DNA from 3 places in the Synergistes jonesii genome. Region 1 is predicted to be linked to each of the others. Evidence: riboswitches for the same ligand, from Rfam matches in the RefSeq annotation. Region 1 holds a riboswitch; each other region holds the start of a gene.
What was found. Region 1 has a riboswitch for thiamine pyrophosphate ahead of thiT (energy-coupled thiamine transporter ThiT). Riboswitches for the same ligand answer to the same signal wherever they lie in the genome.
Positions count from the first base shown of each region.

Region 2: another riboswitch for thiamine pyrophosphate. It lies ahead of thiD (bifunctional hydroxymethylpyrimidine kinase/phosphomethylpyrimidine kinase); the one in region 1 lies ahead of thiT (energy-coupled thiamine transporter ThiT).
Region 3: another riboswitch for thiamine pyrophosphate. It lies ahead of cytX (putative hydroxymethylpyrimidine transporter CytX); the one in region 1 lies ahead of thiT (energy-coupled thiamine transporter ThiT).

Region 1 covers NZ_JMKI01000036.1:21,651-31,898, forward strand. The annotation lists gene EH55_RS08085 (ATP-dependent helicase) at 1-1,073, shown strand, start outside; gene EH55_RS08090 (dephospho-CoA kinase) at 1,033-1,638, shown strand; TPP riboswitch at 1,644-1,747, shown strand; gene thiT (energy-coupled thiamine transporter ThiT) at 1,794-2,294, shown strand; gene EH55_RS08100 (thiamine diphosphokinase) at 2,310-3,023, shown strand; gene EH55_RS08105 (site-2 protease family protein) at 3,098-3,715, shown strand; gene surE (5'/3'-nucleotidase SurE) at 3,726-4,532, shown strand; gene EH55_RS08115 (argininosuccinate synthase) at 4,954-6,216, shown strand; gene EH55_RS08120 (hypothetical protein) at 6,437-6,811, shown strand; gene EH55_RS08130 (LysR family transcriptional regulator) at 7,110-8,018, shown strand; gene deoC (deoxyribose-phosphate aldolase) at 8,021-8,674, shown strand; gene EH55_RS08140 (MetQ/NlpA family ABC transporter substrate-binding protein) at 8,771-9,547, opposite strand; gene ligA (NAD-dependent DNA ligase LigA) at 9,988-10,248, shown strand, end outside.
Region 2 covers NZ_JMKI01000002.1:176,514-186,761, forward strand. The annotation lists gene EH55_RS00790 (NAD(P)H-dependent amine dehydrogenase family protein) at 1-210, shown strand, start outside; gene EH55_RS00795 (glutamine--tRNA ligase/YqeY domain fusion protein) at 321-2,018, opposite strand; gene EH55_RS13200 (asparaginase domain-containing protein) at 2,034-2,990, opposite strand; gene EH55_RS14315 (hypothetical protein) at 2,990-4,009, opposite strand; gene EH55_RS00810 (hypothetical protein) at 4,015-4,302, opposite strand; gene EH55_RS00815 (proton-conducting transporter transmembrane domain-containing protein) at 4,302-5,906, opposite strand; gene EH55_RS14320 (hypothetical protein) at 6,202-6,348, opposite strand; gene EH55_RS14325 (hypothetical protein) at 6,364-6,543, opposite strand; gene EH55_RS00825 (CarD family transcriptional regulator) at 6,569-7,228, opposite strand; TPP riboswitch at 7,562-7,662, shown strand; gene thiD (bifunctional hydroxymethylpyrimidine kinase/phosphomethylpyrimidine kinase) at 7,764-8,594, shown strand; gene EH55_RS00835 (hydroxyethylthiazole kinase) at 8,587-9,321, shown strand; gene thiE (thiamine phosphate synthase) at 9,325-9,981, shown strand; gene thiW (energy coupling factor transporter S component ThiW) at 10,005-10,248, shown strand, end outside.
Region 3 covers NZ_JMKI01000012.1:43,858-54,105, forward strand. The annotation lists gene EH55_RS03785 (glycyl-radical enzyme activating protein) at 1-159, shown strand, start outside; gene EH55_RS03790 (glycyl radical protein) at 189-2,561, shown strand; gene EH55_RS03795 (glycyl radical protein) at 2,590-4,989, shown strand; gene EH55_RS03800 (glycyl-radical enzyme activating protein) at 5,000-5,941, shown strand; TPP riboswitch at 6,106-6,212, shown strand; gene cytX (putative hydroxymethylpyrimidine transporter CytX) at 6,265-7,461, shown strand; gene EH55_RS03810 (carboxymuconolactone decarboxylase family protein) at 7,611-8,354, shown strand; gene infC (translation initiation factor IF-3) at 8,657-9,298, shown strand; gene rpmI (50S ribosomal protein L35) at 9,349-9,546, shown strand; gene rplT (50S ribosomal protein L20) at 9,595-9,945, shown strand.

The DNA of each region.
Region 1 (10,248 bases):
ACGACGACAGGCACCCGAAAGAGCTGTGGACCGCGGCGGAACGCGGTCGCCCGATATACCTCCGGCGCCATCTGACGGACGAAAAGGAATCCGAGTGGATTGCGGAAAAGATCGAGTCGCTCCACGACGACGGCTACGCCTACAAAGAAATGGCGGTCCTTTACCGTGTGAACGCACTGAGCCGCGGGCTCGAACAGGCGCTGCTCGAACGCTCGCTGCCCTACCGCGTGATACGGGGCGTCGCGTTCTACGAGCGCGCCGAGGTCAAAGACGTCCTCTCGATGCTGCGGCTTGCGGTCGATCCGCGCGACGCGCTTTCGCTGGCGCGCGTCGCGAACATCCCCGCACGCGGCCTCGGCAAAAAGAGCGCGGAGAAGCTCGGCGAAGCGATAGCCCGGATGAAGGAGGAAGAGGCCGCCGAGCTGTGGAAGCGCGTGCGCGAGGAGGGCGGCGGGCTGAAGGGGAAACAGGGGCTCGGCGCTAAGGCCCTCGCGTCGGAGATGCTCGCGATACTTGAAAGCTCCGACGATATATCGGACGCTGTGCGCACGATACTCGACGCGAACGGCTACAGGGGGTATCTGGCCGGGGCATATCCCGACGATTGGGAAGAGTGCGAGGGCAACGTTCTTGAAATACTGTCGGTCGTGCCGGAAGAGTGCGACGTGGCTCAGGCCTTGGCGGAGATTCCCCTCGTGACGGACCAAGATGCCGCGCAGGAGGATGATGACGCGGTCAATCTGCTGACGCTCCACGCCGCGAAGGGGCTCGAATTTCCGATAGTATTCATGACGGGGCTCGAAGAGGGCATTTTCCCCAACGCACGCTGCGTAGAGGAGGAGAACGGCATATCCGAAGAGCGACGCCTCTGCTATGTCGGAATGACTCGCGCCAGGGAGCGGCTCTTTATGAGCTGCGCATCGAGCCGCCTGCTCTTCGGAGGGATTCAGCGGAATCCGATGTCGCGCTTCATCGGCGAGGTTCCGCGCGATGTGAGGGTGTTAGAAGACGATGCGCAGGGGGGAGCCTATCATGCCGATAGTAGGGGTAACGGGAGACGTTGGCGCTGGTAAAAGCGCGCTCTGCGGCGAACTGGCGAAGTGCGGGGCGCACGTGATAGACGCCGACAGCGTCGCGCGCGCGCTGTGGGACGACCCGGAGATCAGGCGCAAAGCCGAAGAGCGCTGGGGGAAAGGCTTTTTCGACGCGCCGCGCAAAGAGATGTACGCGAAGATAGCGGCGAAGATATTCGGCGACGACGCTGAGTACGACTTCGCGTCGAAACTGCTCCACAAGAAAACTATGGAGAATATCCTCTCCCAGGCGAGGAGCGCCGGCGGCGTCGTGGTCGCGGAGATTCCACTGCTCTACGAAGGCGGCTACGAAAAGCTCGTCGATTTCGTCGTTTACGCCGCGTGCGGATTTGAAAAGCGCGTCGGGAGGAACGCGAAGCGCAGCTGGAGCGCGGGCGAGATAGAGCGCCGCGAGGCTCATCTGCTGCCGCGCGAGGAGAAGATCGCGCGCGCCGACTGCCTGCTGGTGAACGACGGGAGCGAAGAGGAGTGGCGCGAGAAGGCGCGCTCTCTTTGGAGGAAAATCTCGGAAGGCGAGCTTGACAAATCGGAAGCGTCCTGTTAAAACATTTCCAACATCGGGGGAGTCGAAAGACTGAGAAATCGACGCGAGTCATGACCCTTTGAACCTGACGCGGGCAATGCCGCCGCAGGGAAGATGCAGGAAATCCAAACGATCCCTTTCATCTCCGGTGTAATTTTTATCTGGGGGAATCACCGATGAAAATTCCTACAAAGGTCCTTGTGGAGGGAGCGCTCTCTATTGCGCTGTCGATAGCGCTTTCCTATTTCAAGCTTTTCACGATGCCGCAGGGCGGTTCGGTCAGCCTCAAGCTGCTGCCTCTTATCGTCTTCGCTTTCAGGCACGGGCCGCGCTACGGAGTCCTCGTCTGCGTCACGGCGGGAGCTCTGCGCCTTCTGCTGGGAGGCTACGTGGTGCACCCGCTGCAGGCTCTGCTCGATTATCCGGTGGCGAGCGGGCTCATCGGCATAGCGGGATTTTTCCCGCACAAAAAATGGCTCGGCGTTATATGCGCCTGCTTCGCCTCTTTCTGCGCCGCCGTCCTCTCGGGTGTCGTCTTTTTCGCCTCCTACGCGCCGGAAGGCGCGAGCGTGTGGCTCTACTCGATAGGCTACAACGCGAGCTACGCTCTGCCTGAGATATTGATTTTGGTCGCCGCGGTGTATATCATTATGCCGAGGCTCGAAAAATTCAAATAGGAGAGGGCGTCCGCTTTGCAGAAGACAGGCATTCCGCATGTCGCGATAGAATGCGAAGGAGAAAAAGCGCAGCGCTCTGCGCTTTTTGTTTTGGGAGGAAGAGAGCCCGACGCCGCGTGGTTTGCCGCCGCGGCGAAGGGGCGCGAGGTGTGGGCCGCTGACCGCGGCGTCGAGATATGCCGCAAAGCCGGCGTGATCCCCGACATGCTGATCGGCGACTGCGACAGCGCCGCGCGCGAAAGCTGGGAGTGGGCCGGGGCGCTTGGGGTGCCGTGTGAAAAATTCCCAAGCGACAAAGAGCTGACGGATTTTCAACTGGCCGTTAAAATATTCTGCGAAAGAAATAAAAACGCCGCGAAAAAAATATTTTTGACCGGCGCGTGGGGCGGCAGATTCGACCATTTATGGAGCGTCGTCATCTCATTTTTGAACTTCCCCGCGCCGCACGTTCCATTCTGCGTCGCCGACGAACGCGAGGGGCTCGCGCTGCTTGCCGGCGCGGAGGAAATGAAATTTACTTTTGACGGAAAGCCGAAAGCTCTTTCGCTGATATCCTTTTCGGAAAGGTGCGAAGGCGTCTCTATCCGCGGCGCGCGCTGGCCGCTCGAAAGCGTGGAGCTCTGCTACGCGTTTCCCTATGCGCTCAGCAACAGGCTCGTGGACGGAGTGGACGCGCTCGTGTCGTGCGGAAGCGGACGCCTCGGCTTCTATTGGCTGTGGGATGAATGATTCGCTGTAGGGCAAAAGCCTCTATCGTGTTAAAATATCCCTCGTGAACTCTATGAGAACAGGGATGTGTTTCGATGCTGACTAATATATTTTCGCAGGCCGGCCTGGCGAATCTTCTTTTGAGCCTCCCGGCCGTGCTGTGGGCCATAACATTTCACGAATACTGCCACGGCTATGCGGCAAGGCTGCTCGGCGACCCGACGGCCGAGCGCGAGGGAAGGCTTTCGCTGAACCCTCTCGCGCATCTCGACCCGGTCGGCGCGATATGCCTTCTGCTCTTCCGCATCGGCTGGGCGAAGCCTGTGCCGATCGATACGAGATACTTCAAACATCCGAGGCGCGACATCGTGATCGTCAGCCTTGCCGGGGCCGCCGGAAATTTTCTGACGGCGTTCGTATGCGCGCAGCTCGTGAACTTCCTTCCGGCGCTTTTCGGGAGTTGGGGGGCTCAGCAGTTCATACTTCTGATGATAATCATCAACCTCGGGCTCGCTTCCTTCAACCTCGTGCCGATACCGCCGCTCGACGGCTCGCGCATACTCTATGTGCTGCTGCCGCCCTCCTGCCTGAAATATTACTTCTGGCTCGAACGCTACGGGATGATCATCATCTTAGCCCTCATCGTGCTGAACGTCTTCCCCTACCTAATGCAGCCGATAATGTCCCTGCTTCTCAGGCTTTTGCTCGTGTAGGAGCGCCGCGATGAAAAAAATACTCATCACCAACGACGACGGGATATTCGCCGAGGGCATATGCACGCTCGCGAAGACCTTCAGCGCGGCGGGCTACGAGGTGCTCGCCGTCGCTCCGGACCGCGAGCGCAGCGCCTCGGGGCATTCTATGACGATGGACAGGCCCCTGCAGATAAATAAAGTCGACGGCGCGGCGCTCGGCGGCGATTTTGCCGCCTATTCGTGCGACGGCACGCCTACGGACTGCGTGATAATGGGAGTCGAAGTGCTGAACTTCGTTCCGGATCTGCTTCTGTCCGGAATAAACTGTGGCCCGAACCTCGGCGACGACTTCACCTATTCCGGTACGGTATGCGCTGCGCTCGAAGGGCTTATATACGGCTATCCTTCTATCGCGCTCTCTCTGCTCTGCGGCTCGCGTTCGGAGGAAAAACATTTCGCGACCGCCGCCGACGCCGGACTTAAAATAGCCGAGTGGCTGAAAAAGCATCCTATGGAGCCGGACGTGATGTACAACGTCAACGTGCCGAACCTGCCCGCTAAGGAGATCGCCGGCGTCCGCGTGACGAAGAAGGGCACGCGCCGCTACCATGACAAGATCACAGTCGTCAAGACCCCCTTTGGCGGCGAAGCGTACTGGGTCGGAGGGAGCATCCACGACGAGCTGAGGAGGGAGACCGACGTCTGGGCCGTCGCGCACGGCTACATTTCGATAACGCCAGCCCATCTTGAGGTGACGGCGTTCGATGCGTACGAAGCGGCGAAGCGAACGCCGATGGAGTCCGAAATTTTCGGCGCCCTGACGAAGAAAAAATGAACTATTTTGTGTATGAAGTTAAATTATTTTTTTTGTTTCGTAACAGGTTGACAAATACAATTCAAATGGTAAAATACCACACAAGTTTTTTAGACCGCAGCGAAGGAGGGGTGTTATTGTGAGCTTTGCAGCCGCCGAGAATGTAAGACGTATACGACGAATCGACTTCCGTAGGCAGATGTTAGTGTGCGATGACGGGATTATAAATTCGATCGCTCGGCGACAGAGATAGAGCGCCACAGGCTGAAAGCGCTTTTCGCAAAGAGAATCACAATTTCGCGCCCCGGAGCATGATCGATCAAGTGGACATGTTTCAGCGTCAACCAGGGTGGCACCGCGGGTAAATTCGCCCGTCCCTGTTCCTAATCGGACAGGGACGGGCTTTTTTTTAATTTTAAGGAATATCCAGGAGGAATGCAAAATGGCGGCGGAGAGAAAAGGAAAGGTAGTATTGGCGTACAGCGGCGGACTTGACACATCAGTGGCCATTCCGTGGCTTCACGAACAGGGATACGACGTCGTAACGCTTACGATGCACGTCGGACAGCAGGCCGACAACCTTGAAGAGATAAAGGCCAAGGCTTATGCGGCCGGCGCCGTAAAGGCCTACGTAGTAGACCTCCGCGAGGCGTTCATCGACGCGTTCGTATGGCCGTCGCTCAAGGCGAACGCGGTCTATCAGGGGGTCTATCCGCTCAACTCGGCCCTTTCGCGCCCGATGATCGCTCAGGCCCTTATCTGGTGCGCCGAAAAGGAGGGCGCCGTAGCGGTGGCCCACGGCTGCACCGGCAAGGGGCAGGATCAGGTACGCATCGAGGTCGCGTGCAACGCGCTCAACCCCGACGTCGAAGTCCTCGCTCCGGTACGGGACTGGGGCTTCTCGCGCGAAGAGGAAATGGACTACGCGGCTGCTCATAAGGTCCCGGTGCCTACTACGAGAAAGAGCCCCTACAGCATCGACGACAACCTCTGGGGGCGTTCGATAGAATGCGGCATCCTCGAAGACCCGTGGAACAAGCCGCCGGAGGACGCCTACAAGCTCACCGTTGATCCGAAGGACGCGCCGGACGAAGAGGTCTACGTCGAAGTCAGATTCGAAAACGGCGTCCCCGTAGCGGTGGACGGCAAAAAAATGAGCTCCATCGAACTCATCGACTTCATGAACAAGACGGCGGGCAGGGCCGGCTTCGGGCGCATAGACATGGTGGAGGACCGCCTCGTCGGCTTCAAGAGCCGCGAGGTCTACGAGTGCCCGGCCGCGCTCTCGCTCATCAACGCCCATAGGAAGCTCGAGACTCTGACGCTCGCAAAGGACACGCTGAAGACGAAGAAGGAGTTGGAGGTCCGCTTTGCTGAGATGACCTACGAGGGCTACTGGTTCTCGCCGCTGATGGAAGCGGTGCAGGCCTTCATGGATTCGACGCAGAAGAACGTCAACGGCACTGTGCGCATGAAATTCTATAAGGGCAACTGCATCGTCGACGGAATGAAATCGGACAGCTCCGTCTACAGCAAAGCGCTCGCAACCTACTCGACCGGCGACATATTCGACCAGTCCGCGTCGGTCGGCTTCATCAAAATATGGGGAATGCCGATAAAGACGTGGCGCCAGACGCACAAAGAGAAGAATATCAACCCGATCGACACGCTCGTCATGCAGAAAGGCAGGGACGCGACGAAATAAAATTCTGAACGCCCGAGCGGTGCGCAAGAGAGGCGGCTACTTCCGTTGTTGCGGGAGCGGCCGCCCTTTTTTGCACGGCGCGCATTGCGAAGAAGTTTCCAGCATGGCTCGGCATTTATGAAAATATTCTTTTATTGACTTAATCGCATTTTTGTGAGATAAAGTATAAATGATATTTATCTGATTCGGATAGCTCCTTTATCCGCGAGAGGGGGAGAAGATGATGAAGGCTCTTGCCGTTTGTGCGGATAGGAAGCGCTTCGGCGTCCTTTTTGCGCTCATTCTGATGTTAGCCGCTTCCTTCATGCCGTTATTGCATTCGCGCCCGCTCCTCTATGAGTTCGGCGGCGATGCTTCGGCTTACCGCTCTTTCGATAATTCCTTCGGCACGCTCTCCGCACTGGCCGCTTCTCTGCCCTCCGAGGCTTGCATGAGCCTGCACGAAAGGCAGGAGGGGCAGGCCGACGTTCATGGTTCTCCCGCGCTCTCGGAAGGCGCCGGGGCGTACTTTGCCGGAATATTTTTGCCGGCGGCGCTTCCGTTTTCTCTTTTCGGCGGCGTCGGCGCCGTAAAATTCATCCGCAAGCGGGAGTAAAGACACCCGAAAAACACTCAAAAAACGAAAAAATTTTATATAGGCAGCACAGGATATTTATCTTTTATCAGCGAACGCAACGGGTACGTCCGGAGCATCCTGTCCGCTTTCTCAAAAGTCTTGCGGCGGCGCGGTTTTTTACGTATCTCGGCAGGCCCGCGCGCCGGCGCTTGAGCGTACGGCGTGAGCTTTCGCGCCCGCGCTTCCAAGGCGCCGGCGGTCGCGGCGAGAGTTCCGCGTCCGGTTAAAATGATCGGCAAATATTTATCGTATAGAATATAATTGGCGAGGTGATCAAATGCACGAAAAGGGGATAGAGACATTTCTTGCCGTAGCGATGTCGAGAACGCTCGGCAAAGCCGCGGAGCTGCTCAACGTTACACAGTCGACGATAAGCTATAACCTGAGCGAGCTTGAGAGCGAAATGGGAATGATACTCGTCGACCGCCAGAAGGGAATGAAATCGATACACCTCACGCCAGCCGGGGAGAGCTTCCTTCCTCTCGCGCTGAGATGGCAGGAGGTCAGCAGGGAGATCGGAAACGCGCGAAACCCGGGCTCGGCGTATTCACTGACTGTAGGAGGCTCTGAGGGGGTCAACTGCCGCCTGCTTCCCGAGGTGTACAGCGCGCTGCTCGAGCACGACCCGCCCGTTTACCTGCGCATAGAGACGGATCCTTCGGACAAGCTGTACGAGGCGGTGGAGAACCGTATGCTGGATGTCGCTATCACTCTGCACGAGGAGAATACGCGCTACGTTCAGGTTGAACCGTTTTATAAAGAGGGTTTCGTCGTCGCGCGCATACCCTTCGACGGCGAGGATACCGCGGAGTTCATCAAGCTCTCTGAGCTGCGGCAGGACGGCGAGCTGTACATAGAATGGAGCAGCGGCTACAGGCTGTGGCACGACCATATCTGGAACCCGATCAAGTCCTTCCGCGTGAAGGTGGATTCCGTCGGACTTCTCACCTCTCTGATGAAGCATCCCGGGCAGTGGTGCGTCGTCCCGGCCTCCGCGGAGGTGCAGTTCAGGAGGGAGCTGCCGTGCGCAGTCTTCCAAAGGCTCTACGACTCGCCGCCCGACCTCGTCTATTATAAGCTGACGCACCGCTATCCGAAGTCGAGCGCTGTGCCGGGGCTTACGATATTCGGCGAGATGCTTAAAGCGAAATTTTCCGAACGGAAAATGGAGGGAAAAAGACAGTAAAGATGAGATTAGCGCGGTATATCGACCATACGAATCTGAAGCCGGAGGCTTCGGCGGAGGATATCAAAAAACTTTGCGACGAAGCGCGGCGCTGCGGTTTTGCGTCGGTGTGTGTCAATTCGTCGCGCGCGGCGCTTGCGTCGGAGTGCCTTAAGGGAAGCGGCGTCGCGGTCTGCGCGGTCGTCGGCTTTCCCCTCGGCGCGGCCTGCGGCGAGGCGAAGGCCTTTGAGGCCGCGGCGGCGGCGCACAGCGGGGCCTCCGAGATCGACATGGTGATAAACGTCGGGCTGATAAAGGACGGCGACGACGCCGCCGCCGAAGAGGAGATAAGGGCTGTCGTCGAAGCCGTCCCGTCGTGCGTCGTGAAGGTCATCATCGAGTGCTGCCTGCTCAGCGACGGCGAGAAGCGGCGCGCCTGCCGCGCGGCGATGCGGGGCGGCGCTCATTTCGTGAAGACCTCGACTGGGTTTTCGTCGGGGGGCGCGACCGTCGCCGACGTGAAGCTGATGCGGCAGGCGGTTGGGGATAAAATGAGGATAAAGGCCGCGGGAGGCATACGCAGCGCGAAGTTCGCGCGCGAGCTCATAGCGGCCGGAGCCGACAGGATAGGCGCTTCGAAGTCGATCGATATCTGCGCGGAGGAAAGGGCCGAATGATTCGCCGAAGGCGGTAAACGTAAGCGGAATTGACGAAAAAAGGCAGGCCGTGCGGCCTGCCTTTCGATTCCTCCGCGCCTGCGCGGCGCGAGATTTTTAGAACGCCGGCACGACGCCCTTCGCCGACAGCTTTTCCGTGATGAATTTTTTTACCTCGGGCGAGTTCAGCGCCTTGGCGAGGGCCTTGATCTTCGCGCTCTCCCTCTCCTTGCTGCGGCATGCGAGGACGACCGCGTAGGGGGATTCCTTCGACTCGAGCGCTAAGGCCTCTTTCGTCGGGTCAAGGCCGGCGTCCACCGCGAAGTTCATGTTGATCACGGAGATGGCGGTGTCGGGAAGCGTGCGCGGGAGCTGCGGCGCTTCGAGCTCTATGAGCTTGAGCTTTTTCGGATTCTCCACGATGTCGGCGGCGGTCAGCTTGTTGCCTGGCTTCATCTTCAGCAGCCCTTCGCGCTCGAGCAGCTTGTACGCGCGGAAGCCGTTCGTCGGGTCGTTGGGCACGGCGACGACGGATCTGTCTTTTACCTCCTTAAGCGACTTTACTTTCTGCGAATAGATCCCTATCGGCAACAGATGTACCTTGACGAGGGGGACGATGTCGAGATTTTTCTCGCTCTTCATGTTCTCAAGGTAGGGTATGTGCTGGAAAAAATTCGCGTCGAGGCTCTTGTCCTGAAGCGCTAGGTTCGGCTGGACGAAATCCGTGAATTCTTTGACCACAAGCTCGTAGCCCTCCTTTGCGACGACGGCCTTCGCGACGTCCGCTATCTCTTTCGCCGGGAAGGGGGTTACGCCGAGTATTATCTTTTCAGCCGCCGAAGCGGGAGCCGCGAGCGCCGCGAGCGCGAGCAACGCAAATATTATCTTCTTCATAGTAAGACCTCCGATTTATTTTTTTGAACTTTACGTTTTGCCCTTTGAGTTCTGCCGCCTCCTTCCATTCAAAAGGCAATAAAAAAGAGCCGGACCGCCATGCGGCGTGCCCGGCTCCCTGTGGACGACGCGAGTTAAGCGCCGCTCCGTTGGGGAGAGGAGCCGCCGCAGCTGCGCATCATCATGCACATTATCGAAGCGTTGCCGTGTATCGATTTCATCGCGATCGCTCTCCTCCTCAGCGCCTGTGCGCTTGAACGTTGCGGAGATTTTATAACGGCGCCGCGGTAAATGTCAAGCCCGTCTTTGATTATCCTCCGCGAGGTTTGGGAAAAGTCCATCTTGAGAGCGCAACTTGCGCGCGATCGCGTTATTTTGTGTTGCTAAGTCTTTCGCTAAAAGTTTATAATTAATCGATATTGCGAAAAGAGGAATGATCGATGGACGGGTACGAGAGCCTCAAGGAGCGGGCGAAGGAGCTTCGCGAAGAGCTGGCGCGTCACGCGAAGCTCTATTATGTCGACGACGCGCCCGAGATATCCGACTTCCAGTACGACGCGCTTATGCGCGAGCTACAGGTTATAGAAAAGAATCATCCGGAACTCGTAACGGCGGACTCTCCGACGCGCCGCGTCGGCGGAGCGCCGCGCGAAGGCTTCGTCAAGGTCGTCCACGCGATGCCGATGATGAGCCTGGAAAAC
Region 2 (10,248 bases), on a different contig from region 1:
GGCCCGGACGACGGCGACATGTGCGACTGGAAGATCACCGGCGAGCCAAACACGGAATTCCACATCGTGAAGCCGGCCACCGTCGAACACACCTGCGCGACGATCGTCAACCGCATCCCGAGCGTGCTTCGCGCGCCCGCCGGACTGGTGACGATGGATCAGCTGGACGAGATTCAGTATCTCGCCTACCCGATGGAACACTACTGCTGATAAAAATCCGATCGAACGCAGGGCTTTCGACCGCCGCATCGAGCGCAGCGCGACGGAAAACATGCGGCGCGGCTTTCAGACAAAGCCGCGCCCTTCGATTCATTCGTTTCTTATTTTTTCGGTGCGGCGCCGTTTTTATTTTTCTGCTCTTTGCCCCACGAATCTTTCAGCGAGACCGTAAGGTTGAACACCGGCTTTTCCGGCGTCGTATATTTATCGGCGCAGAAGTAGCCGTGGCGCAGGAACTGGAATTTATCAAGAGGCGCCGCGGCGGCCGCCGACGGCTCGACGAGCGCGCCTTCTACGACGACGAGCGACTTAGGGTCAAGGTAATCCTTGTAGTCCTTGTCCTCTTCCATGTCGTTCATGTTGCGCAGGGTGAAGAGATGCCCGTAGAGGTTGACGCGCGACTTCACGGCGTCGCCGCTCCAGACCCAGTGCAGCGTGCCCTTTATCTTGCGGCCGTCGGGCGCGTCGCCTCCGCGGCTCTTCATGTCGGCTGTGCAGCGTATCTCGGCGACATTGCCGTCGGCGTCTTTGACGACTTCGTCGCATTTGATTATGTAGGCGTGCTTGAGGCGCACTTCTTTGCCCGGCGACATGCGGAAGAAGCCCTTGACCGGCTCTTCCATGAAGTCGTCGCGCTCGATGTAGATTTCGCGTCCGATTTTCAGCGTGCGGCTGCCGGCGCCCTCATTCTCGGGGTTGTTCTCGGCGGGAAGCTCGTCGACGAAATTTTCCGGCCAGTTCGTGATGACGACCTTGAGCGGACGCAGCACGGCCATCGCGCGCCGCGCGCTCTTGTTCAGTTCCTCGCGCAGGCAATACTGTAGCAGTTCGACCTCCACCATGCTGTCGGCCTTTGCGACGCCTATCTCGCGGCAGAAGCGGCGTATCGCCGACGCAGTGTAGCCGCGGCGGCGGAAGCCGCAGATCGTCGGCATCCTCGGGTCGTCCCAGCCGTCGACTACGCCGAGCGTCACGAGCTCGTGCAGCCTGCGCTTGCTCATAACGGTGTAGGTCAGGTTGAGTCGCGCGAATTCGTACTGATGCGGCACTTGCGGCACGTCCACGTTTTCGATGAACCAGTCGTAGAGCGGCCTGTGGTCCTGGAATTCGAGCGTGCAGATCGAATGTGTGACGCCCTCTATCGCGTCTTCGAAGCCGTGCGCGAAGTCGTACATCGGGTATACGCACCATTTATCGCCGGTCCTGTGGTGCGCGCGCTTCAGTATCCTGTAGATGACTGGGTCGCGCATGTTCAGGTTGCTGCTCGCCATGTCGATCTTCGCGCGCAACACGCGCGAGCCTTCTTCGAATTCTCCGGCCGTCATTCTCGCGAAGAGGTCGAGGTTTTCCTCGACGCTGCGATCGCGGTACGGGGAATCGACGCCGGGCTTCGTCAGCGTGCCGCGGCTCACGCGAATCTCTTCGGCGTTCTGGTCGTCGACGTAGGCCTTTCCGCCCTTTATGAGGTCGACGGCCCATTCGTGGAACTGGTCGAAGTAGTCGGACGCGTAGCAGAGTTTAGCCCACTCGAAGCCCAGCCAGCGGACGTCTTCCTCGATCGCTTCGACGTATTCCGTCTCTTCCTTGGTCGGGTTAGTGTCGTCGAAGCGCAGGTTGCATCTGCCTCCGAACTGTTCGGCCATCCCGAAATTCAGGCATATGGATTTGGCGTGCCCTATATGAAGATAGCCGTTCGGCTCGGGAGGGAATCTCGTCGTTATCTCTTTTATCTTGCCTTCTTCAAGGTCTTTGGCGATTATCTCCTCTATGAAATTCTGGTTTTTGTTTTCAGCCGCCATTCTGCCGCCTCCTCATCAATATTTTTCTAAGTACAGGCTCAGTATTTTCTCAGGCTCTTCCGCATCAGCCGATAACGAGAAATATGATAATGCAATTAAGAATTCAAGTGAATAGCTCCCCTGATTAAAAACGGAAAAATTTTCTGCGGCAAGCCCCGCTATGCCGACTCCGCCGTAAAAGGAGGGCGATTTCTTCCCCTGCGCGCAGGAGCTCGCAGCGATGATCGCGGGCTTTTCGGCGCACGGCGCGAAGGCTTCGCAAAGCGCCGCGCGCACCCTGCGCGGCATGTTCCCCGCGCCGTAGCCTTCGAGGATGATGATTTTCCGCGGCGAAAAGAGGGGCAGCGCCGCGGGGTGCAGCTGTATCAGCTCCATCCGCGCGGCGGCTTCGCACCAGTCTACGACGCCGAGAGCCGTGTTCTTCCACGCGCGCGGCAGAGTCCCTCGCCCCGTAGCGACATAGGCCGCGAGCGCCGAGGAATTTTCTTTGTGGACGAACGCGCCCGCGTAATCTTTTCCTGCGAAGTGCAGAAAAACGCCGCTTTTACCGGAAGAGAGGCTCTTCGCCGCACCGCGCAGGTTCTCTTCTCCGTCGAAATCGGGCGCGTCAGGCGTCCTCTGGCTGCCGGTCAGCACGACGGAGACTCCGGCCGGCGCCGTCAGCGAGAGCCACGCGGCGGTGTAGGCCATCGTGTCTGTGCCGTGGACGACGAGAAATTTTTTCACGCCGCGCTCGGCCTCTTCGTTTATTTTTTTCGAGAGGGCGAGCCACTCGGCGGGTGAAACGTCAGAGCTGTCGACGCCGGCGCAGCCGAACATTTGACATATCTCGCAGCGGCAGCCCTTTGCGTTCAGGATCTCTTCGGCCTTCGAAAGCACGCTGCGCGCGGCGCCCGCGTCCGGCAACACGCCGTCGCCGCGGTCGGCGGAGAGTATCGTGCCTCCGGTCGAGATCACAAGGACCTTTTCCATCAGAAGAGCGCAGCCTCCTGGGAGAGGAGCAGCCCCTCGTACCAGAGCAGCGCCATCGACGCCGCAAGCAGCAGCGGCATCGCCGCCTCGGCGTATTTTTCCGGCGTCCTGCGTTCGATGAAGTTCATCGCGAACTGACAGAGCGGCACGACGAAGAGCCTCGCAAGCACCACCGCCAACCAGAACGCCGCGAAGCTCAGCGCCTGTCTGTACCATGCAATTCCTACGCCCTCGCCGATGTTTTCGATGATGTTGTGCGGGAAGAAGACGAAAACGACGACGGATATTATGATGAAAGAGCGCGCTATCGACCAGAGCTGAAGCAGCGCGCGCGGGGCTCCTTTGAAATCCGGCATCTCCGACGCCTCGAAGAGCTCGCTGCTCTCGGCCGTACCCCTGTGCGGTATCTGGCTCAATATGATGAACGCGAAGAGCAGAGAGCCGCATATACCGAAGGGGGACATCGCGGAAAAGCGCCCGACGACCGAGAAGGAATTGAGGCTGAAGGGGTCTCTGTCGACGCCGTTCTGCGTGAAGAAGAAGGAGAGGGAGGCGGCGGAGGCCGCGAGCGGAACGAGCAGCTTGAGCGCGGCTTTAGCCTCGGCCGCGGCGAAATCGAGCCCCTCCTTCGTGCCGAGCGAGCAGAGCGCCGCTACGGCGAAGGCCTCGGAGAGCAGAAGCAGCTGCGCCATCTGTATTATGTCGGCGCCGTTGTCGATGATCGGGATAAAGGTGCAGAAAGGCAGGCTCGCGCAGAGCGTCACAAGAGAAGCGGCGGCAAGCGCCGGAGCGTAAATGACGACCTTCGCCGCAGCGCGGCCCGGCAGGGACGCCGGCTCGCGGAAAGCCGCGCGCAAGGCCGCCTCGGGCAGCGCCGGGAGGGCTCGCCCCATTTTTCTCATAACGAGCGCCGCAAGGCGCTGATAGAGCCTGTCGCTTTTTATCGCCGCGGAAAATACGAACGTTATCAGCAACAGCGCGACGAAGCAGTTGAAGAGCAGCGGGAAAATATCATTCATAACAGTCACCCCAGGAAGACGGCGATCACAAAGAGCAGGAAGAGCGCGCCTATTCCCAGCAGAGGGCTGAAGGGCAGCGCGAGCCACGGCTCGATGCAGTTTTCAAGGAAGGAGCGCACTCCTGGGCGCGAAAAGGCTCCGATCGACTCGGCTGCCGCACCGCCGCGGAAGTCCACGCCGTGCTTCAGCGCGCGCCTGACCGCGAAGGAGAGCGCGGCGGCGGCGACAAGAAAAAGTACCAGCCATTTCAGCAGATTCCACGCGAAAAACCCGGTCGAGATACTGAAAAACATCATCCATCCCTCCCAGCCGGCGAAAGGGAGCGCGGAACAGTCCTGTTTATCAGAGATTCCACGGAAGGAGAGACGGAATCGGCGAATATCCTGCCGGGCGTCAGAGTCGCCGCGGCAAAGATGAGCAACAGCAGAAAGATCGGCAAGAGCGCCGCGTGGACGCCTTCGAAATCCCCCTCTCCGTCCCCTTCTCCGCCGGACGCCGACAGGGCCAGCACGAAACGCAGTGCGGCGAAGAATATCGCCGCCGTCAGCGAAAACAGCAGCAGAGTGAGGAAGGGGCTTATGAAATTGGCCGAGCGAAGCAGCAACTGTCTGCCCTCGTAGCCGATGAAGGGCGGCAGACCAGCCGTTATCGCGACGAGCAGCAGCAGGAACGACGAAACAAAGGGGAAGCGCTTGAAAAGCCGGCCGTACCGCCAAAGTTCCGCGCCCTTTCCATCCGGTTCCTTCAGAAAGACCGTGACGATCGCGAAAGCCGCGGAAAGGGGCAGGAACACAAGCCACAGCGAGATCATCGACTCTATCGCGTCCACGCCGTAGAGCGCGGCCCTTTCGGCGCTGAAGGAGCCGTCCATAGCGACTCCCATCGACACGAGGATGGCGCCCTTCACACAAAATATCAAAGAATCCATAAAATTCGACGGCTCAGGCTCCTTCGAAAGCACGGCGAGCGCGAGGAACAGCAGCGCGACGCCGAGCATCATAAAAAGCAGCGGGACCTTCTGCAGCCCGCGCATCGGGCCGTAAAGCGAGAAAACGACGCGGAAGACGATGAAGAGCGTCGCCTGCGTCCTTATGCCGAAAAAGCAGTTTTTCGCAGCTTCGTCGAGGAGGGGCGAAGGTTTGACGAAGATGTAGAGCAGCGGCACGACGAGCAGCACGAAGGCCCACAGCGACGCCCGAGAGGGCTCTATCACGGAGGCGAGCACGCTGATATTTGTGCTGCCGTAGCCGCTTCTGAGAATCATCGCGCCGGCGAGGAACATAGCGAGCAGCAGCAGCCGCGAAAGGTAATAGAAGAGATGGCGCCTGCGCCGCCGCGCCCTTCTCGCGTAAAAGCCGCGGTAAAGCCCTGTGACGCCGAGCTGCGTTATCATCAGGAAGAAGAAGAGCGAAAGTAGGTTGTTTAGGAAAAATATTCCCTGTATGCCGGCGCAGGCAAGAAGAAAGAGCATTATCACGCGCGGCGTTATCGGCTTTCTGCGCTCCGCGAGGGCGCGCAGCCCAGCGGCGAGCGCGACGAAGCTCATCAGCGCCGCCGACGTCGCGCCGAAGGCGTCTACCCTCAGCGCGGCCTGCATCTTTTTGCCGCTCTCGGGCGAAAGCACGTCGCTCCAGCCGCCGCCGGTGAAAACGTACAGCTGATCGGACGCGCCGCTTGCATATTTCCATATCAGCGCCGAAATAAGCGCGCCCGCGCAGAGCAGCAGCAGAAATGGCAGCTTGCAGCAGAGGCGCGGGAGCTCTACAGGCTTGCGGGTCCACTGTGCGATAAAATCGTTATATAAAATCAAAAGGCCGTATGCGGCCGCGCCGAAAAGAGGAAGCGCAAAGGCCAGCACGGGCAGAGGCATCGTCTTGAAAATAAGGGGAAAATCCATAAACTCACCTTTCCTGCGGCGCGGACCGGCGCTTGAAGAATGTGCGGGCGGCGGGCGCGTCTTGCGCATACATTATAGCAAAGAGCCGGCTTTTTTTCCCGCGCACCGGCGGTCCCTTCACCTCTGCGCACAGGGCGGACCGGCGCTATTATATAGTCATTTGCGATTTAGCGCCTTGGTAAAAAGCGCATATTCCGCTTTCAAATTTTCTCTCTTCGCGGAAAGCAGGAGGCGCGCCTAAGCGCAGCCCCTTTTCGGCGCATATACTTTTAAGCGGCGGCGCTCTTGCCGCGCCCTAAATTATCTGCGATTCCACGAGCGCCGCGGAGATACGGCTTGCGCTTATTTTCGTTCTGCGTCCGTACCATCCTTCAGCAAAAAACGAGCCGCGCGTGCGCAGCTCGTCGTTTTCGACGCCGGCAAAGACCAGCGGAATATCCATATTTTAAGCGCGGATTCAGCCAGTTTCCTTTAAATGCCTGTCTATAAACGCTTCGACTTCATCCTCCTTTATCTCGAGGGCTTCGACGAAAGCCGCGTTCAACCTGTCGTTGGCGCGCTTCGCGTATTCGGCCTCGAGCGCGACCTCTGTCTTTCCGGCACCGCCGCCCTTCCTGAAGCGGCGGCTCTTCGCCACTTTCAGTCGCTCGAACGGGTCCTTTTTAGAGAGCGCCCTCTTGTAAAGGTCTATTCTTCCCTTGCTGCTTGGCGCGTTCAAAAGCGTAATGTACGGTATTCGCTCTATCGGCTCCAGTGCGTCTTCTCTCGTCATCCTCGGCGTCTCTCCTCCCCGTCAGGTAATTTACGATATAGGGGATCACGCCGTCGCGGCGCAACCCGAGCACGAAGGCGAACTCCTCCTTGACGCCGCGCTCCGCCGCCGCGAGAATCTTTTCGTCGCACGCACGGAACTTTTTGCCGCTTTCGCGCATCTCCGCCTTGTGCACATGCAGGATTTTTATAAGCCAGAGAATTTTTGAAATATCCCTGCTCTTAAGCACGTCCTCGAAGACGGCCGTTCGGCTTTCGTCGTTTTCGATCCACTGTGCGCCTATATCCTCGGATTTGTCGATGACGGAAAGTATTTCGTCGCGCGAAAGCAGAGGGCGCAGCTTTTCGCAGCTCCCATCCATATGCACCGGAAGATAGAATTTCGCTTTATCATCGTAAACCGAATTCATCACGTAATAGAGCCTTTCTTCCATATCGCTGAACTTTTCCGTCCTAATGTCGTTTATCCTGCATATTCCGTTGCCGGCGTACACGACACAGTCGCCGACGCTGAATCCATTACCATTAACCGCGCATTTGCCGGTCCCCATCGTCAACCCCCCTGTATATTATTTGAGATTATCCATAGAATTATTTTATCTATCAGTAATCGTCAACAGCCAAAATCAAACGCGCGCTTAAATCAAATATTCGCATATGTCGCACGTTTCTAATAAATTATATCAATTTTACGCGAAAATTTCAAAGTATATATCAAATTTTTTTGTATACTGTAAACGCTTATATTCAATCAGGGCGCGTATATATGTAAAACGCGCGGAAAGGGACGAATAGGACGGAAGAGAAAATCCGAAGCGCTGACGCGAGCGGCAAATATTCTGCGCCGAGCGGGTTGACACGGGCAAAATTTGGCGCAATAATACGGGAAACTCCGGGGGAGCTGTAAAGCTGAGAGGAAGCGCGAGCTTCGACCCCAGACCTGATCCGGTCAATGCCGGCGTAGGGAGCGAGACCGATGACGCACAAGAAGCCCCGCTCGAGCAAGAGCGGGCTTTTGTTTTTGGAAGGCAGCGCTCTACAGCCTTAAGTGAAGAAGATAAATGTTTTCTGAAAGGAAGGATGGCAATGCGGCAGGGAATATACCGCGGGATAGCGATGTCGATAGCGGGAAGCGATTCGGGAGGCGGAGCCGGGATACAGGCCGACCTAAAGACCTTCGCCGCCCTTAAGGTCTTCGGCACTACCGCGATAACTGCGGTAACGGTGCAAAACTCGATAGGCGTGACGGGGATACACAGCGTGCCGCCGGAAATAATCAGAACTCAGATACTCTCGGTAGGCGGCGACTTCAAGCTCGACGCCGTCAAGACGGGGATGCTCGGCAACCGCGGTGCGGTGAGCGCGGCGGCTGCGGCGCTGCGCGAACTCCGCATCGAAAAGATAGTAGTCGACCCGGTGATGGTCGCGCAGAGCGGAGACACTCTGCTGGAAGAGGACGCGGTCGACGCAGTGAAAAAGCTCATCGTGCCGCTGGCCGCGATCGTAACGCCGAACCTGCCGGAAGCGGAAAAGCTGGCCGGCATGAAGATAAGCGGCGTGGACGACATGGCGGAGGCGGCGCGCGTGATAGCAAAGAGCGGCTGCGGCGCGGTGCTGGTGAAGGGGGGGCATCTGCCAGGCGAGCCTGAGACGATAACCGACGTGCTTTACAACGGCGGCAAAATATCTTTGCTGCGCGACAAGAGAATCGACACGAAGGCGAACCACGGCACGGGCTGCACGCTGAGCTCAGCGATCGCCGCGGAGCTCGCGGCCGGCTGCCGCCTCGAAGAAGCGGTGGGGCGCGGCAGAAAATATCTGCGCGCCGGACTGCTCAACGGGGTTACGGCCGGGCACGGCGCGGGCTGTCTCGGGCACGCCGTCGAGATGCCGTGGATAGAGGCAGCGCATGCCTGAGCCCCTCGTATATCAGATAACGAACGCGGTGTCGGCGCAGCTTCAGGCCGACTGCGTCGCACTGCTCGGCGGCTCTTCGATAATGACGCGCGCGCTGCAAGAGGCCGAAGAAAGCGCGGCCGCCTGCGACGCGTTGTTGATAAACACCGGCACGCCGCCGGAGAACGCTCTCGAACTCTACAGGAGCGCCGCGCGCGCCGCATCGGCGCATAACGCCCCGATGGTGCTCGACGCGGTAGGCTGCGGCTTCTCAAAATACCGCAGCGCGGTTATACGCACTCTGCTCGAAGAATTCCGCTTCTCCGTAATAAAGGGCAACGAAGCGGAGATCGGCGCGCTCTGCGGCGCAAAGACGGCTCCGCGCGGCGTCTCCTGCGGCGGCGCGGTGGAAAACGCCGCCGCGCTGGCGGCGGCCTGCGCGGAAAAATATCGCTGCGCCGCCTACTGCACCGGGAAGTACGATCATCTGTCGGACGGGAGAAGAAACTTCCGCGTAGGCGGCGGCTCGCCTCTGCTTCACGCTACGAGCGGTACTGGCTGCGCCCTTGGCAGTGCTACGGCGCTCTTCTGCGCGTATATGCCGCCGCTCGACGCGTCGCACAGAGCCCTTTCGCTCTTCCGCCGCGCCTCCGAAACGGCCGCGCGCGCGGAAGGCCCCTACTCGTTCAGGGTGAAATTTCTCGACGCGCTGGCGAAGCTCGGGCGCGCCGAAAAGAGAGCGCGATAAAAGATGCGGGACAGAAAAAATCTGGCCGCGCGGCTGAAGATCTATCTGATATGCGGCGAAGGCTTCACGCCCAAAGAAAACATCGCAAAGGTATCAGCAGCGCTGCGCGGAGGCGTCACCGCAGTGCAGCTGCGCGTCAAGAGCTGGAGTGGGCGCGAATGCTTCAGCGCCGCGCTCGCGCTGAAAAAACTTTGCCGCGAACACGGCGCGCTGCTGCTGATAAACGACAGGCTCGACGTCGCGATGGCGGCCGGGGCCGACGGCGTCCACCTCGGTCAGAGCGATCTGCCCGTCGACGTCGCGCGCAGAGTAGCCGGACCGGACTTCATAATCGGCGGCACGGCGCGCACGCCCGAGCTCGCGCGCGAAGCCCAGCTCTTGGGCGCGGATTACGTCGGCTGCGGCGCGGCGTTCGGCACTGCGACGAAAAAGGACGCTCTCGTCATAGGCCCAGAGGGGATCAAAAAGGCGCTGGCGTCGATAGAAATACCCTCCGTCGCGATAGGCGGCATCGACTCGGCGAACATCGCGCGGCTCGCCGGCTGCGGCGCCTGCGGAGCGGCGCTCTCCTGCTCGCTGATGAACGCGGAAGACACAGAAAAAGCGGCGCGGGAACTTCTCGCCGAAGCGGAGAGAATCTTCCCGCGCCCTTCGAAATAAAAAAACAACATGGAGGCTTAAAAATGCAGAATGAAGAAAAAAGAAAGTTTTTCAGAAGGGCCGTGCTCGCCGGAGCTTTTGCGGCGGCCGGCGTGGTGCTCTCCGTCGTCTCGATACCGGTGGGGCCGACTAAATGCTTTCCCTTCCAACACACCATCAACGTGCTGGCCGGAGCGATACTCGGCCCCTGGTGGGCCGTAGGCGCCGCGTTCACGACCAGCGTCGTAAGAAACATGATGGGTACCGGCAGCCTCTTCGCCTTCCCTG
Region 3 (10,248 bases), on a different contig from region 1:
TGGGCCGACGTTGAAATATTGAAGTACCATAGGCTCGGCGTCGGCATATACGGAGAGCTGGGGCGCAGCTACGCGCTGCCGGACGTTCAGCCTCCGACGGAAGCGGAATTGGCGAAGGCGAAAGAAATTTTGGGCGGATACAAGATAAATGTTTTTTAGAACGGCGCGATAGGAAAGGATGTAACGCAATGGACAGGAACGATACGATCAAACGCATTTCCGGAATGAAAAAACGCATGGTCACAGAATGCCCGACCGAGCTCCTGCCGGAGCGCGCGCTGCTCGTCACGGAGGCGTATAAGAAGTACGCAAGCGAGCCGCCGGTGCTCAAGAGGGCCTACGCGCTGCGCCACATTCTGGAAAATATGACCCTTTTCATCGACGAGGGCGAGCTTTTCGTCGGGCACAACTCGCCGAAGCCGCGTTCGCCTATAGCCTGTCCCGAGCTCGGCGCGCGCTGGATACTCGCCGACCTCGACACCTTCGCGACGCGGCCGGCGGACGCCATCGGGCTGACCGACGAGAACAAGGAGATTCTACGCAAGTGCCTCGAAAGCTGGCAGGATTCTTCGCTCGACTCCGTGACGTCGAAGCTTGTCCCGGACGAAACGAAGAAGGCGATCGCCGACCATATGATCACGGTCGGCGCGCAGGGCACGGCGCACGGGAATATCGCCGTGAACAATAAGAAGCTCCTTGAGAAGGGGCTGCGCGGGATGATCGGCGAGATAGACGCAAAGTTGGCGTCCTTCCAGCCACAGCGTGCGAGGGACGGCAACAAGATAGCCTTCTGGCGCGCGGCGAAGATTTCGCTGGAAGCTGTGATAGCCTTTGCGCACCGTTACGCCGGCGAGGCGGAGAAGCGCGCCGAAAAATGCTCCGACGCGAAGCGCCGCGAAGAGCTGCGCGACATCGCCGCGGTGCTGAGGAAGGTGCCGGAGTTCCCGGCGGGGAGCTTCCGCGAGGCGATCCAGTCGGTCTGGCTCGTCTACGTAGCGACGCAGATCGAGGCCGATCCGCACGCGATGCTGCTCGGGCGCTTCGACCAGTATATGTACCCCTATTACAAGAAGGACAAGGAGGAGGGGCGCCTCAGCGACGAAGAGGCGGTGGAGCTCATAGCGCACATCTGGATCAAGTGCACCGCGATCATCAAGCTGATGGACTCTGTCACGACGCGCACCTTCGCCGGCTTCCCGCTATTCCAAAACATCACGCTCGCGGGGCAGGGGCCGCGCGGCGAGGATGTCTGCAACGAGCTGACGGAGCTGATAATGGACGCCGCGTCGCTCGCCAAGGTCACGCAGCCCTCGCTCTCCTTCCGCTATCACAACAAGGTCAGCCACAAGGCCCTGCTGCGGGCGTGCGAGATGATAAAGCTCGGGCTCGGCTATCCGGCGATCATGAACGACAACTGCATCATCCCCAAGCATTTGATCCGCGGCGCCACGCTCGAAGAGGCTCGCGGCTACTGCATGAACTGCGTCGAGTCCGACATCGAGGGCGCGTGCGACTCACGCTCCAACGGCGGCTACGTGAATATGCCGAAGGCCTTCCTACTGGCGCTGAACGACGGCGCCGATCCGTCGACCGGCGAGCAGTGCGGCCCGCATACGGGGAAGCTTGCGGATTTCAAGAGCTTTGACGAGCTGATGAAGGCTTTCGATGCGCAGGTGGCTTACTTCGTCAAGCTCATCGTCCGCGCCTACGACCTCATAGACGGCGCGCACGCGGTGCACGCGCCGGAGCCCTTCACGTCGGCGCTGCTAGACGACTGCATCGCCAGCGGCCTCACGAGGCAGGAGGGCGGCGTGAGGTATAACTTCTCGGGCATATTCGGCGTCGGCCTCGCGTCGGCGTCGGACGCGATGGCGGCGGTCAGAAAGGTCATATTCGACGACAAGAGCGCTAAGGCGGAGGAGCTGCTCGGCGCGCTGAAGGACGACTTCGCCGGGGCGGACGAGCTCAGGAAGCTCTGCTGCGGCGCGCCGAAATTCGGCAATGACGACGATTACGTAGACCTTATCGCCAGAGAGGCGGCGCACATATTTTGCAAGGAGGTCGTGCGGTACCCCTGTATGCGCGGCGGCTTCTACATACCGGAACTGCACTCTGTTTCGACTCACGTCTACTTCGGCGAGCTGACGGGCGCGACGGCCGACGGGCGGCTCGCGGAGACGCATTTCTCGGACGGCGCTTCGCCTGTCGGCGGGCGCGACCGCAGCGGCCCGACGGCCGCTATGCTCTCGATGAGCAAGCTCGACCATATAGAAGTGCTGCAGGGGGTCCTATATAACCAGAAGTTCTCGCCGTCGGTGCTGAACACTCCGAACTCGGCGGCGCTTCTTGCGGATTATATCCGCGCCTGGTGCGACTTAGGCGGGCACCACATCCAGTTCAACGTCGTCTCCTCGGGGGATCTGAAGGAGGCTCGGCGCAAGCCGGAGGAGCACCGCGACCTTATCGTCCGCGTGGCGGGCTACAGCGCCTACTTCGCGGAGCTCAACGCGAACACACAGGACGAGATCATAGCGAGAACGGAATACGAAGAGCTGAACTGAGTATTTAACTACAGGGGAGGAACTGAAGATGACGGCGACAGAACCCAAGTACATGGCAAGAGTGAACAGGTTGAAGAAGAAAGTGTTCGAGACCTACCCGGAGATAGATCTCGAAGACGCGGTGATATTGACGAAGAGCTTCCTCGAAACGCAGGGGGAGGCGCTCGTGACGAGGAAGGCGAAGGCCTTTCGCAGACAGTGCAGCGAGAAGAGCGTCAAGATATGGGACGACGAGCTCATAGTGGGCAACTCGGGCAGCAAGATCCGCGGAGGCATACTCTCGGCGGACGTCTGCTGGTCGGTGCTCGACCGCGAGCTCGAGACCATCAACACGCGCGAATACGACAAATTCAAACTTCTTCCGCAGGACAAGAAGGACTTCGAAGAGATCATCCGCCCGTACTGGAAGGGGCGTTCCAACTACGAAGAGTGGCTGGCGCGCATCCCCGCCGACGTGGCGGCGCTGCGCGACAACGGCGCGCTCTACATCGACAAGAAAGCCGTCCGCGGCTGGGGCGAAGTGACGGCTGGCTACGGCTGGTTCATCGACAACGGTGTCGAAGGCCTGCGCAAGAGGATACTCGAGCGCAAAGCGAAACTCGACGCGACAGTTCCCGGAGATTATGAGAAAGAAGTGTATCTCGACGCGCTGCTGATCACGGCCGAAGGGATGGAAATACTCGCCGAGCGCTACGCGGCCGAGGCGGAGCGCCTTGCCGGAGAAGAGAAAGACCCTAAGCGCAAAGCCGAGCTGCGTCAGATAGCAGAGAGCTGCCGCCGCGTGCCGGCCTACCCGCCGCGCACCTTCCGCGAAGCGATGCAGTCCTTCTACTTCTACCAGGTATGCATCTTCATGGAACAGAACGCCGCGGCCTACAACCCCGGGCGCATGGACCAGTACCTCTACCCCTACTACAAGGCGGACATAGAAGCTGGGCGCATCACGCCGGAAGAGGCGCAGGAACTCTTCGACTGCCTTTGGGTCAAATTCTCCGAGCCCTGCGTCTTCCAGGACGAAAAGACGGCCGAATACTCCTCAGGCTACCCGATGTTCCAGAACCTCTGCGCCGGAGGCATAGACAAATTGGGCCGCGACGCGGTGAACGAGCTCTCTTACATGATAATCCAGGCGACCATGGACACCAAACTCTACCAGCCGTCGCTCTCGGTGCGCTACAACATGGCGAAAAACCCCAACTCATTCCTGCGCAAAATCGTCGACCTCATGGTGATGGGCACCGGCTTCCCGGCCTTCCACAACGACGAAGTGGGAATAAGGATGCTCATGAACAAAGGCATCCCCTACAACGAAGCGTGGAACTGGAACCCCGGCGGCTGCGTAGAAACCAACCTCGCCGGCAAACTCCGCGGCTACTCTGCCCTCGCCGACATCAACCTCGGCAGCGTCATAGAATTCACGCTCTTGAACGGGCGCTGCCGCAAGACGGGCGTGCTTGCCGGCGCCGAGACGGGCGACCCCCTCACTTTTGAAACATACGAAGATTTCCTTGACGCACTCAAGCGCCAGCTGCACTACGTGATACGCACGACCGTCAAGGCCAGCCACATCATCGACGACATCTGCTTCGAGCGTCCGGTGCCGGCGCTTTCGATAAGCTTCGAAGAATGCATCGAAAACGCGAAAGACTACGCCTGGGGCGGAGCCAAATACAATACCGGCAACGGCATAATCTGCATAGGAGTCGCGGACCTCATCAACAGCGTCGCGGCCGTCAAACGGCTCGTCTACGACGCGAAAATATGCGACATGCGGCGGCTCCTCAGCGCGCTGGCGAGCGACTTCGAAGACGCGCCGGAAATCCTCAAAGCCTGCAAAGAAGCGCCGAAATACGGCAACGACGACGCTTATGTAGATGAATTGGCGGCCGAACTCTTCGGCTACATCGCCGACGAGATAGAAAGCTACAGAAGCAAATTCGGCGTGATGACCCCGGGCATCCTGCCGGTATCCGGCAACACCCCCTTCGGCAAAGAAGTCGGAGCGCTGCCGTCGGGGCGCCGCGCGTGGAAGCCGCTCGCCGATGGAGTCAGCCCCAACGGCGGGACAGACACCAACGGCCCGACGGCGGTGCTCAAATCAGTCGCGAACATCCCGCACGACCGCTTCGTACAGGGCACGCTGCTCAACATGAAACTCGACCCGCAGATGGCCCAAAGCGAAAACGGTGTACAGCAGATCATGGGCATGCTCAAGACGCTCTGCTCGCTCGGCGTCTACCACATCCAGTTCAACGTCGTGGACCAGAAAAAACTCATCGAAGCGCAGAAACACCCGGAGGAATACAAGGACCTCCTCGTGCGCGTCGCGGGCTACACGGCCTTCTTCGTCGAACTGGGCAAAGACGTGCAGAACGACATAATAGCGCGCACGACTCAGAGCTCCGTCAACTGCATGAGCTGCGGCTAAAAGGAAAAACATGGAAAGCCCGCACAAAACCTCCGGCACAGTGCTCCGCTTCGAAAGAAGCTCGATATACGACGGAGACGGACTCAGGACCGTCCTCTTCCTAAAAGGCTGCCCGCTGCGCTGCCTCTGGTGCTCCACCCCCGAATCGCAGAAATTCGAACCGGAGCGCGGCATGACACAAGAGAAATGCACCCTCTGCGGCAGATGCGTAAAAGCCTGCCCCAACGGCGCTCTCTCGATAGAGGGCGGCAGGATAAAAACGGATCGGGAGAGATGCGCGGGCCGCTTCGAGTGCCTGAAAGCCTGCCCCAGCGGCGCGATAACGCGCTACGGCGTGAAAATGAGCGCGGAAGAAGCGGTGCGTGAAATAGCGAAAGACGAACTCTTCTTCTTCCACTCCGGCGGCGGGCTGACCGTGAGCGGAGGCGAGCCGCTCTCACAGCCGGAATTCCTCAAAGAAGTGCTTGCCGGCTGCCGCGAGCGCGGCATAGAGTGCGCGATAGAAAGCAGCTTCTGCGCGCCGTGGGAGGAGATAGAGCCGATACTGCCCTATATCAGCCTTCTCCACACGGACATAAAACAGATAGACCCCGAAAAACACAAGAAACTGACGGGCGTGGGCAACGCGCAGATACTGGACAACATAAAGCGGGCGGACCGAAGCCCATACAAATTCGGCATAGTCATCCGCACGCCGCTGATACCGGGAATAAACGACGAAGACGAAGATTTTATAAAACTTGCGGGATACGTGAGCGGCCTCCAAAAACTCCGCTTCATGGAATTCCTCGCCTACCACAGGCTCGGCACGGAGACCTACAAGCGTTTGGAGAGAGAGTACGAACTCGACGAAATACAGCCGCCGGAGGCACAGTTCATGCGCGAAAAGGCGCTGCTCTTCAAAAAAGCCGCGGGCGTGACGGTGAAGATAAACGGCGTGACGGTGGAGTAGCGGCGGCAAAACGGGCAGGTTTAAACAAGCGGCGTACGGAAGGGCTTTTGAGAGCGCGGGAGGCGGGCGCTTCCGCGCGCCGCGTTCCCCCAGGCGCGGTAAAATCGGCTTTACAAATTTGAGAAAGCTGATAGAATACGGTCAAACGGAAGGAGATTCCTTCCACGCAGCAGACGGGGAGCCTGTTTTAAGGCTGAGAGGGGGCGACGCCCCGACCCGATGAACCTGATGCGGGTAATGCCGCCGTAGGGAGAATAGCTCGTGTGCGTTTTTACGGCTGTCCTTATGGGGCGGCCGTAAATTTTTCGTAAGAGGTGTCGGCGATGGAGGAGAAAAGGACGACTTACGCCAACGCGCTGATATGGTTCGGCGCGGCGGTGTCTATAGCGGAGATATACACCGGGACTCTATTGGCCCCGCTAGGCATGGGCGCGGGCATGGCCGCGGTCGTGATAGGGCACGCCGCCGGAGGCTTTTTGATGTATCTTGCGGCGCTGATAGGCGGGCGTTCGGCGTGCGGCGCTATGGAGAGCACGGGGCTGTTCTTCGGCCGCGGCGGCGCGAAATTTTTCGCCGCGCTCAACGTGCTTCAGCTGATTGGCTGGACCGCCGTGATGGTAGCCGGTGGCGCGATCTCGCTGGGGCTGATTCTCAACCCCGTGACCGGAATGAACAACGCGCTCTGGTGCTGCGCGATAGGCGCGCTGATAGCGCTCTGGATCGTTCTCGACATGAAAAATTTCGAGCGCGTGAACAAGGTCGCGATGGCCGCGCTTTTCATCCTTACGCTGACGCTTTCGTTCGTCATATTCGGCGGCGGGAGAGAGGCCGACGCGGTGGGCGGCTCGCTTGAATTCGCCGACGCGGTCGAGCTTTCCGTCGCGATGCCCCTGTCGTGGCTGCCGCTGATATCCGACTATATGCGCGACGCGGAAAAGCCCGGCAAGAGCGCCGCGGTGAGCAGTGCGATCTATTCGATCGTCAGCTGCTGGATGTACTTCATCGGGCTCGGGGCCGCGATCTACACCGGAGGCGCGGACGTCGCCGAGATCATGAGCGGCGCTGGCATGGGGGCGGCAGGTATAATCATCGTCGCCTTTTCGACCGTCACGACGACCTTCCTCGACGCTTATTCGGCCGGCATCAGCTTCCACGTGATATTCAAAGGCGTCAAGGAGAAGGCGGCGGGCATCGCGGTGTGTGCGCTCGGTACTCTCATCGCGATATTCGCCGACCCGGAGAGCTACGAGGAGTTGCTTTACCTTATCTCCTCCGTCTTCGCCCCTATGGCCGCGGTGATGGTGGCGGACTTCTTCCTGCTGGGTGGGGAGGACCGTTCGGCCCAGCCCTTTTCGCCGCGGAATATGGCGCTGTGGGGCGCGGGCTTCGCGCTCTACAGATATCTGATGAGCGCCGGCAGCCCGATAGGCGCGACTCTGCCGGTGATAGCGGCGACGGCGGCGCTCACGTGGATCGTCGGAAAATGTTTCCCGCGCGGGACGCGGGCCCTGACGCGCTGACATGGTAAAAGCCCGCAAAATGGATGCCGGAGGCAGGCGGGGTATACTAGCGCTTTGCGGAGCTTTATGGCTTGGGTTACATAGGAATGGCAATAGATCGGAAAGAGGCCGAACTCTTTCCGACAGGATTTAACGGGGAGGCGGCTATGATGAAGAAACAAACAGCTGGAAGAGACCGCTTAGGGGAATTTGCTCCGAAATTTGCGCAGCTCAATGACGACGTTCTGTTCGGGGAAGTGTGGTCAAGAGAGGATAAGCTCTCCGCAAGGGATCGCAGCATGATCACGATTGCGGCGCTCTTCTCAGCTGGACTTTATCCGCAGCTGAAATCTCATCTTGCGCTCGGCAGAGAACACGGCGTCACAAGGACGGAAGCTGTGGAGATCGTCACGCAGCTTGCGTTTTACTGCGGGTGGCCGAAGGCGTGGAGCACATTTCCGCTCATTCAGGAAGTATATGGGGATGAACGGCCGGAGGCGGACGGCGTTCCATCCGACCTTTCCGTGTTCCCGGTCGGGAGGCCGAATACGGCATTTGCGCAGTATTTCATCGGGCGCAGTTTCCTTGCTCCATTGACTTTGGAGCAGATTCCGACGTTCAATGTGACCTTTGAGCCGGGATGCCGGAACAACTGGCATATCCACCACGCTTCGAGCGGCGGCGGTCAGCTTCTGATCTGCGTCAGCGGCCGCGGCTGGTATCAGGAGCGGGGCAAGGAGCCGAGAGAATTGCATCCGGGAGATGTGGTAAACATCCCGGCGAACGTAAAGCACTGGCATGGCGCCGCAAAGGACTCGTGGTTCCAGCATATCGCGCAGGAGATTGCCGGAGCGGAGACGCATACGGAGTGGTGTGAGGCGGTAGAAGATGAGGATTATCTGATTCTCCCTTAATAACAGAGAAAAAATAGGGTTTTAGGAAATGATTTAGGGGTGATATGTGGGGAAGCGCCGAGCGACTTCTTATCGCGATCGAACCATTTGAAAATAGCGCGAAAAAGCTTGCGCTCTGCCGCGCGCCGTGTTAATATATCTGAGTTGGATTTTTCCAACGGGTTTTAAGCAGAGGATGCCCCTCTCGCCTGCCGGCGCTTTTAGTTGTCAGGCTGACCGAAAGATGATGTCAAAGGTCCGGGCGCATTCTTGTGCGTCCGGGCTTATTTTTATAAGCGAATATTTTTAGGAGGTGTAATGCCATAGCAAACACAAGGGAAGAGGAGCCCCGCGTAAATTCCGAGATAACGACGCCGGAGATTCTCCTTATCGATGAGAAGAACGCAAAGCGCGGAGTGGTGAATATCCAGGAAGCTCTAAGAATGGCCGAGGCCGTGGAACTCGATTTGGTCGAAGTCGCGCCGCAGGCAAATCCGCCGGTGTGCCGCATAATGAATTACGGCAAGTACCGCTTCCAGCAGCAGAAGCGCGACAAGGAAGCCCACAAGAAGCAGAAGAATCAGGTCGTGAAGGAAATCAAAATGCGCCCGAAGATCGACCTGCACGACTACGACTTCAAGGTGAAGGCGATCCAGACGTTCCTACAGGCGGGGAACCGTGTGAAGGTCTCCGTTTTCTTCAGGGGCCGCGAGATGGCTTTCCTCGACAGGGGGCGCGAGGTGCTCAGCAAGGTCGCCGGCGCCGTCGCGGAGTTCGGCAGGGTTGAGACCGAGCCGCGGATGGAGGGCTCTTATATGAGGATCATGATAGCGCCGAACGCCGAAAATCCGCTGAAGAAGGCGCAGCAGCGCCAAAAGAAGGAGCCGGAGGCGCAGCCCGTTCAGCCGAAGGTGCAGAAAGCGAAGGCAAAGAAAAACCTTCTGCCTGACGCCGACCAGATATAAAAGAATTCAGTTACCCGTCCGGGTATGAAATGTTAGAGGAGGACAATCATATGCCTAAGTTGAAATCACATTCCGCAACAAAAAAACGCTTCCGCATAACGTCTACCGGCAAGGTGATGTTCAAGAAGAGCGGGCGCGGACATCTTCTTTCCGTAAAAAATTCAAAGCGTCTCCGCACGCTGAGGAAAAAGGGGATTCTCCCGACCGGAATAGAGAAGCACGTAAAGAAGATGCTCCCTTACGCGTAGCGCGGAGCCGGGATTCAACAGTCGAAATTTTGCAAGGAGTGAATTGTCATGCGAGTAAAAGGTTCCAGTGCGAGCCGCAGCAAGCAGAAAAAATTATATAAGATCACCAAAGGATTCTGGGGGCGTAAGAAGAACGTATACCGCCGTGCGCGCGAAGCTTATCTGCACGCCCTTACGAGCGCGTTCGCGGGACGCAAGAACAGGAAGCGCGACTTCCGCAAGCTGTGGATCATCCGCATCAACGCCGCCGCGCGGGCGAACGGCATAGCCTACAGCGCCCTCATCAACGGGCTCAAGAAAGCCGACGTCGCGATCAACCGCAAGATGCTCGCGGACCTTGCGATCAACGACGCCCCTGCGTTCGCGCAGCTTGTCGAAAAGGCACGCGCGGCGCTGTAATATAAATATTTTATTTATATCGAGTGTGAAAGACTTTGCTTTTTCATACCGCGTATAAAGTAGAAAAAATGATTCTAACGGGCTTCCTGCTGGTAATAGCGGCAGGGGCCCTTCTATTATGAACACCGTTTCTTTGGCTAAACTCTTTCAAAGTCTTGTAAACTTGCGCAACCAAATCACCGACAGCCTGCTTTTGCCTTGCTAAACATATCAAACTCGTGCAAAGTATGTTAAACTCTGTCAAGAGAAAAGACGGAACACAGACGGAACCGGCGTCGAAAAATACGGTTTTAAGCCTCCACG